Regions from separate parts of the Exiguobacterium sp. s6 genome, predicted to be linked through region 2. Evidence: riboswitches for the same ligand, from Rfam matches in the RefSeq annotation. Region 2 holds a riboswitch; the other holds the start of a gene.

The links. Region 2 has a riboswitch for FMN ahead of ribD (bifunctional diaminohydroxyphosphoribosylaminopyrimidine deaminase/5-amino-6-(5-phosphoribosylamino)uracil reductase RibD). Riboswitches for the same ligand answer to the same signal wherever they lie in the genome.
Region 1: linked by a shared signal. The riboswitch ahead of KNP75_RS04140 (ECF transporter S component) and the one ahead of ribD (bifunctional diaminohydroxyphosphoribosylaminopyrimidine deaminase/5-amino-6-(5-phosphoribosylamino)uracil reductase RibD) in region 2 are both predicted to bind FMN.

Annotation. Positions count from the first base shown of each region.
Region 1 is NZ_JACSLN010000001.1:794,727-798,224, forward strand. It holds gene KNP75_RS04130 (NupC/NupG family nucleoside CNT transporter) at 1-143, shown strand, start outside; gene KNP75_RS04135 (nucleotidyltransferase family protein) at 257-781, opposite strand; gene KNP75_RS04140 (ECF transporter S component) at 911-1,498, opposite strand; FMN riboswitch at 1,658-1,799, opposite strand; gene KNP75_RS04145 (HesB/IscA family protein) at 1,897-2,253, shown strand; gene KNP75_RS04150 (hypothetical protein) at 2,294-2,536, opposite strand; gene KNP75_RS04155 (NAD-dependent epimerase/dehydratase family protein) at 2,664-3,498, shown strand, end outside.
Region 2 is NZ_JACSLN010000001.1:573,251-576,748, forward strand. It holds gene KNP75_RS02990 (homing endonuclease associated repeat-containing protein) at 1-202, opposite strand, end outside; gene KNP75_RS02995 (undecaprenyl-diphosphate phosphatase) at 656-1,468, shown strand; FMN riboswitch at 1,562-1,704, shown strand; gene ribD (bifunctional diaminohydroxyphosphoribosylaminopyrimidine deaminase/5-amino-6-(5-phosphoribosylamino)uracil reductase RibD) at 1,857-2,936, shown strand; gene ribE (riboflavin synthase) at 2,917-3,498, shown strand, end outside.

The DNA.
Region 1 (3,498 bases), 220 kb from region 2:
CATCACTCGCCATCCTTCTCGGTGGTCTTGGTGGAATGGCGCCGAACCGTCGGAACGACATCGCGCGCATGGGTGTCCTCGCGATTCTCGCAGGTACGCTTGCCAACTTGATGTCAGCGACACTCGCTGGTCTTCTTCTCTAATCAAACACGGTATACTCAGAGTGATCACTTCGGTGGTCACTCTTTTTCGTTGTGACGTTTATGAATGAACAGCAAAAAACCGACCGTAAGGCGGTGGGTTTCACTAGTGTTTATCATCCCTGACGAGGTATATCCACTTCTTGGAGTCTCGGCCAAGTGGCTTGCCAATTCTTTTTATTAATCCGGGCTCGATAAATATGATGTTGTGAAGAGTCGTTCGCAAAGGCCGGGGTCGGTCGTAACTTTAGTTCGACTATGTCGTCGATACCGTAAGGGGCGGCCAGCTTCAAGCGTCCGCCCGCATCAAGACTGACACCGATGGCCGTGACCGTCTCAGGGAAATGGGCCAAGGCGTCGACCGCAGATTGATACGGTGGCAATTGATTGACCAGATGCATGCGGGCCTGGTTTTTGACCGACCAAGGGACGTTCGGTAACAGGTCGTGCAGTTGTGCCTCATACTGTTTTTCAATCGCCTCGTCGATGTGAGATCGGTCAAAGTAGATGACATCGACGTCCTCGGTCGGCGTCGGTACTTCGTAGCCGTGCGCGTCATCCCATATTTTTGCCCGCACGTATCCGGCACAAATCCACCAATCGGGTAAACCGAGCGAAGCGACGATTGTCAACAGACGCATCAGTTCCACATCAGTCTCTAAAAAATGGGTCACATCTTCAGTCGTGTTCAATCCATCTCCTCCTATTCTCTCATTAGCATAGCGTACCTATACAAAAAGCACCTAGACCGGGGTCTAGGTGCTTGTCAGTTACGCTTGAAGTTGCATGCGCTGGCGTTCGATCCACGGCTTCAATTTGAGGAAGAGTGGGACGAACAAGGCGCTGATCAACAAGGCCTTAATGAAGTTGAACGGCAAGATACCGTATAGGACGAGGTCCGTTTTGACTGCCGGTTGCGCCATCTCGGTCATGCCGAAGAAGAACGCGTAGGCTGGTAAGATGAGCAAATAGTTCAAGATCGCCAAGCTGAGTGCCATCGTGATCGTACCGGCCACGAGGCCTGAAGCGAGCGCTTTATTCGTTTTACGTTTATGGTAGAACCATGCGACCGGATACATGAAGGCGACACCTGCAAAGAAGTTCGCGACTTCACCGACCGGAACGCCGCCACCGTTGAAGACATAGTAGAGGACGTTTTTTAGAGCGACGACCACGACGCCTGCGAGTGGGGAGAACACGATCCCGGCGACGAGCGCGGGAATGTCACTGAAATCCACTTTTAGGAACGGTGGTAGGAAAGGCAGCGGGAAGTTAAAGAGCATGAGGACAAAAGAAATGGCCCCGAGCATCGATAGCGTCACCAGTGTTGTCAATCGTTTGTTGCGCGTTGTTTTCATCAAAATCTCTCCTTTTGTCGCTCCTTGATGAATGGCACCCGTCGCATAGAAAAACCCGATTGTATCAAACAATCGGGAGAGTTTACGCGCATACGAAATAGATGCTCTCATCGGTGTTTAGACCACGCCGAAGAAAACATCCGGATATCGGTCGGATGCCGCCATCTTCTCCCATCCAGACTTTACTGTCGGCTTTCGAATCTCACGAAATCAGCAAGCAACGCCTTGCTCGCTCACGGGCTGAGAAGAACTTGTCTTCAATACCGCCGGTCGGGAATTTCACCCTGCCCCGAAGATGGAACGATTTAATTTTTTTTGTTACAGTTTAGTTATACAAGATATTTCACAAAATCTCAAGTCAGTTGACTTGAAGTTAAGATAACGAAGGAGGAGTTCAGATGATTCATTTGACAGAATCAGCCGCATTACAAGTCATCGATATGATGAAACAGACCGAACGCCCCGACGACCAGTACTTGCGGATCAAAGTGCAAGGGGGCGGGTGTACCGGCCTGTCTTACGGGATGGGGTTTGATGAGGATAAGACAGACAAGGACGTTCAGTTTGACCACCACGGCGTCCGTGTCATCGTCGCCGAAGCCGATCACGGGGTCGTCGACGGTCTCGAGATCGACTATAAGCAGTCGATGCTCGGAGGCGGCTTCACGATTAAAAACCCGAACGCCATCGCCACGTGCGGTTGCGGCTCGAGTTTCCGGACGGCGTCGAACGCCGGGACACCTGGGGATTGCTAAACGAAAGGCCAATCATGTTCATGATTGGCCTTTTTTGTATTCAGTCTGTCTCTTCAATCAGAATTAATCGAATGAGTTTCGAAGCCGCGTCTAACTCGATTTGATGTTGCCAAGGACGAAACGCTGTGATTTTACACGTGTCGTTCGTGATGCGGAACGAACAGACGCTCTCTTCCTCTTGGTCAAGGACCGAGTAACGGCTGAAGTCCGATAAGCTTTGGTAAATGGCATATTGTGTCGGTAATTCACACGACCATCCTTTTTCTAATGTGATCTGATGCATGCGTCTCGCCTCTTTCTTGTCTATATATATAAGAATAACAAAAATATTCAAGGATGTGGAAGATTAGTCGAGAGGATGCAAGGGAAAATGAAAAGAGATGTCATTTCATGTAGGAGGGGCAGGGACGATGAGAAAAGTATTGATTTTCGGTGGCTCACGCTATTTTGGAAAGCGGTTGGCGCTTCGGTTGGCGGAGGCCGGTGACGATGTGACGATTGTGACGCGTGGACAACTGCAAGTACCCGAGGCGGAGGGCATCCGGTCGATCAAAGGGGACCGGCAGTCGGTGGCGACGATGAAAGATTTGTCACGCGACCATTACGACCTCGTCTATGACAATATTTGCTTTAACCCGTACCAGGCAAAGATCGCCTCGGACGCTTTCATGGACCAGGTCGGTAAATATGTGCTCACGTCGACGATGTCGGTTTATGCGCCAGACGCCGAGTTGAAAGAAAGTGATTTCAATCCGCTCCATCATGACTATCATCTCGAATCCGAACATGATTACGGGCAAGGGAAGCGAGAGGCTGAGTCTTATTTCTTCCATCGCGCCTCGTTCCCGGTCGCGACGGTCCGCTTGCCAATCGTGCTCGGACCCGACGACTATACAGACCGTCTCAAGTTTTATATCGACGCCGTCCGACGGGAAGAGCCGATCGTGCTGCATCATCCGGAAGCGAAGATGGGATTCATCTCAAGCTTTGAGGCGGCCGCCTTTCTAGAATGGGTCGGTCGGGCGAACGTGACCGGACCGTTCAACGCGGCGAGTGAAGGGGTCATCTCGCTCGGGGCACTCATGGAACGGATCGGCCATCACTTAAATAAACCGGTCCAGATCATCAAAGATGGCGAGTCGTCGCCGTACGATACGGACGTCGACTATTATATGTCGATCGCGGAGGCGAAAAAGGCCGGTTTCGTCTTCACCCAACTCGACGACTGGCTCGACCGGGTCATTG
Region 2 (3,498 bases):
CGATGGCGAGCGCCTCGGCCCATGACCCGAACTGTCGGATAATCGACTCGGGAGATGGCCAGCTTTGTTCCATCGCGAAGCGACGATACACAGAGCGACGTGGACGTTCCTTCAACAAGTCGCCGAGTAGACGGATACAGTGAATCATCCTCTGTTGCTCGGTGGACAAGTGGTGGGATTTAGTGGATAGCGTTTGACTCAATGATGGTTCCTCCTTCCATGGACTCATATCTGAACCGACAAAGATGACGAAGTTGCTTCTACAATCATACTATCGGCCAGTTTTTACAATTTATAAGTGCATTCTTCAAGTTTTTTTTAAACCGATTTTATGAACCGATAGGTCTAAAGCCCTGGTTACACTTTGAAAAAATGGTAACAGTTCTATTACAAATTTAATATTAAATGGGTTCAATTGTAAACAAAAAGTTTTATGATGGCGTAAATGTCATATTCTGTACGAAAAAGTACCCAACTGGCCAATGGGGTCATCACCGTTGCACCAGTTGAGTACTCTTCTATAATAAATTTAATTTTCAGACTAATCAATGAAAGTTTTGAAAATAACGAATTTTTTTTGAAAGGCTGGTCAGTGAAACAGACGGTCTGCTAAAATAATGGAATTGATGTAAAAAAGAAAAGAGGATATTACGATATGACAATATGGTTGTTCTACTTACTGCTCGGTTTGATTCAAGGCTTCACGGAGCCGATCCCGATTTCGTCAAGCGGTCACTTGGTCATCTTCCAAGAGCTGTTCGATATCGAACTGCCGGGACTCTCGTTCGAGATATTCGTGAACTTTGCCTCGCTGCTCGCCGTCTTGACGATTTATCGGAAAGACGTCGTCCGTCTCGTCGTCAGTCTGTGGACGTTCTTATTTAAGAAAGATCGCAGCGACGAGACGATGATTGATGTTAAGTTCATCGGGCTCTTGCTCGTCGCGACCGTCCCGGCTGGTTTGCTCGGTGTCTTGTTCGGTGATTGGATCGGGGAGACGCTCGGTGGAGTCGCCACGGTCGGTTACACGCTCATCTTGACCGGGCTTGCGCTCTGGTTCATCCGCAACATGCGCGGGAACAAAGGCGACGGCGGCATCACGCTCCGCGACGCGATTTTGATTGGACTTGCTCAAGCGGTCGCACTCATTCCAGGGATCAGCCGCTCCGGCGCCACAATCGTCATGGCGATGCTCCTCGGCATCAAGCAAGAGTCGGCCCTCCGCTTCTCGTTCTTCTTATTCATCCCGGTCAGTCTCGGGACGATGATTTTAGATGGACCGGCGCTGTTCACGAATCCGGAAACGCGTGAACTGTTTGGACCGCTCATCTTGGCGTTCATCGCCTCGTATGCGCTCACGGCCATCTCGCTCAAATGGTTCCAACACATCATGGCGAAAGGCGAGCTCAAATATTTCTCGTTCTATTGCTGGATCGTCGGTCTTCTCGTCGTCCTATTCTTGGCATGATTGTGAAGGCGCTGCTCAAACGAGCGGCGCCTTTTTGCGCATTTCGTTTTGCCATCGATTTATTTTTGCGCTAAAGTGGAAGCGTACAAACAAATATTCCTTCGGGGTCGGGTGAAAGTCCCAACCGGCGGTGATAGGCGCGAGCCTTAAGTCCGTGACCCGGGCGCACTTGTGCGAACGGTGGATCTAGTGCGATTCTAGAGCCGACAGTATAGTCTGGATGGGAGAAGGAAACAGAACAGGTCCACGCGACCTGTAGTTCGTCGTACGTTTTTCTGTAAAGAAAACGCTTATTTGGCTTGCCCAAATGACGACCGACACCTCCCACCGAGACCTTGAGGATCATTCCTTGAGGTCTTTTTGTTTGTGCGAAATAAGGAGGGAGATTATGAATCAGTACATGCAACAAGCTATCCAATTGGCCAAGTCCGCCTCATCGACCGGCATCAACCCGCGCGTCGGCGCCGTCGTCGTCAAGGACGGCCGGGTCGTCGGGTTCGGCGCTCACTTGAAGGCAGGGGAAGCGCACGCCGAGGTGCACGCCATCCGCATGGCCGGCGCTGCCGCCTACGGTGCGACGATGTACGTCACGCTCGAACCGTGCTCGCATTACGGCAAGACGCCGCCGTGTGCCGACCTGCTCGTCGAGTCTGGCATCAAGCGTGCCGTCATCTCGATGGAAGACCCGAATCCGCTCGTCTCAGGGCGCGGCATCGCCCGGTTGAAAGCGGCCGGGATTGACGTCGAGGTCGGGTTGCTCGAAAGCGAGGCGCGAGCGCTCAATACGGCGTTCTTGCGGTCGCTCGAGACGAGACGACCGTACGTCATCTTGAAGACGGCGACGAGCCTCGACGGCAAAGTCGCGCTTGATCACGGTGACAGCAAATGGGTGACCGGGACGGAAGCGAGACAGGACGTCCATGAACTGCGTGCGACGGTCGATGCCATCTTGACCGGTGTCGGCACCGTGCTCGCCGATGATCCGGCCCTGACTGTCAGGCTCGACCGCGAGACGACACAGCCGCTCCGCATCGTGCTCGACCGTGAGTTGCGTACGCCGCTATCGAGCCAGCTCGTGCGGACGGCGAACGACAATCCGGTGCTTCTGTACACGACGTCGGACGACCGAGCGAAACGTGACGCGCTGGCAGCGAATGGCGTCGAAATCGCCGACTACACATCGCTCGAAGCTGTCCTACAAGACGTCTACGCACGCGGCATCGGCCGCCTGCTCGTTGAAGCGGGACCGACGCTCGTCACTTCACTCTTGGACGGACAGTTCGTCGACGAGTGGGTCATGTACCAGTCGCCACGCGTATTCGGCGGCAAGGGCGGTTTCTACCGCTCGCATCATGATGGGCCGCTCGATGCGGTCGAACGGTATGAGGTTCAATCGGTGGAGACGCTCGGCACCGACATCAAACTGATCATGCGAAAGGAGGAGTCCAATGTTCACGGGAATCGTTGAAGAGATTGGTAGTGTCAAGGCAGTAAAGCGGAACGGTCCGTCTCTCCGGCTCACGCTGAGCGGAAAGATCGTCCTCGAGGATGTGAAGCTCGGTGACAGCATCTCTGTCAACGGCATCTGTCTCACGGTGACGACGTTCGACCGTGATAGTTTCTCGGTCGACGTCATGCCGGAGACGCTCAAGGCGTCGAGTCTCGACGGGGTCCGCCCCGGTACGAGCGTCAACTTGGAGCGGGCCATGCCCGCGAACGGACGCTTCGGCGGCCATTTCGTCTCGGGTCACGTCGACGGGGTCGGGCGTATCGTCAAAAAACGGTCGCTCGCGAACGCCGTCTATGTCGACATCAGCTGTGAGCCGTCGCTCCTCCGCTATATCGTCCCGAAAGGTTCGATCTCGGTCGACGGGACGAGCTTGACGGTGTTTGATGTCACCGAACGCGGATTCACGTTGTCACTCATCCCACATACGTACAGCGAGACGGTGCTCGGGATGAAACAGGCAGGAGACGCGGTCAATTTGGAATGTGACATGTTGGCTAAATATATGGAAAAACTCGTAAAT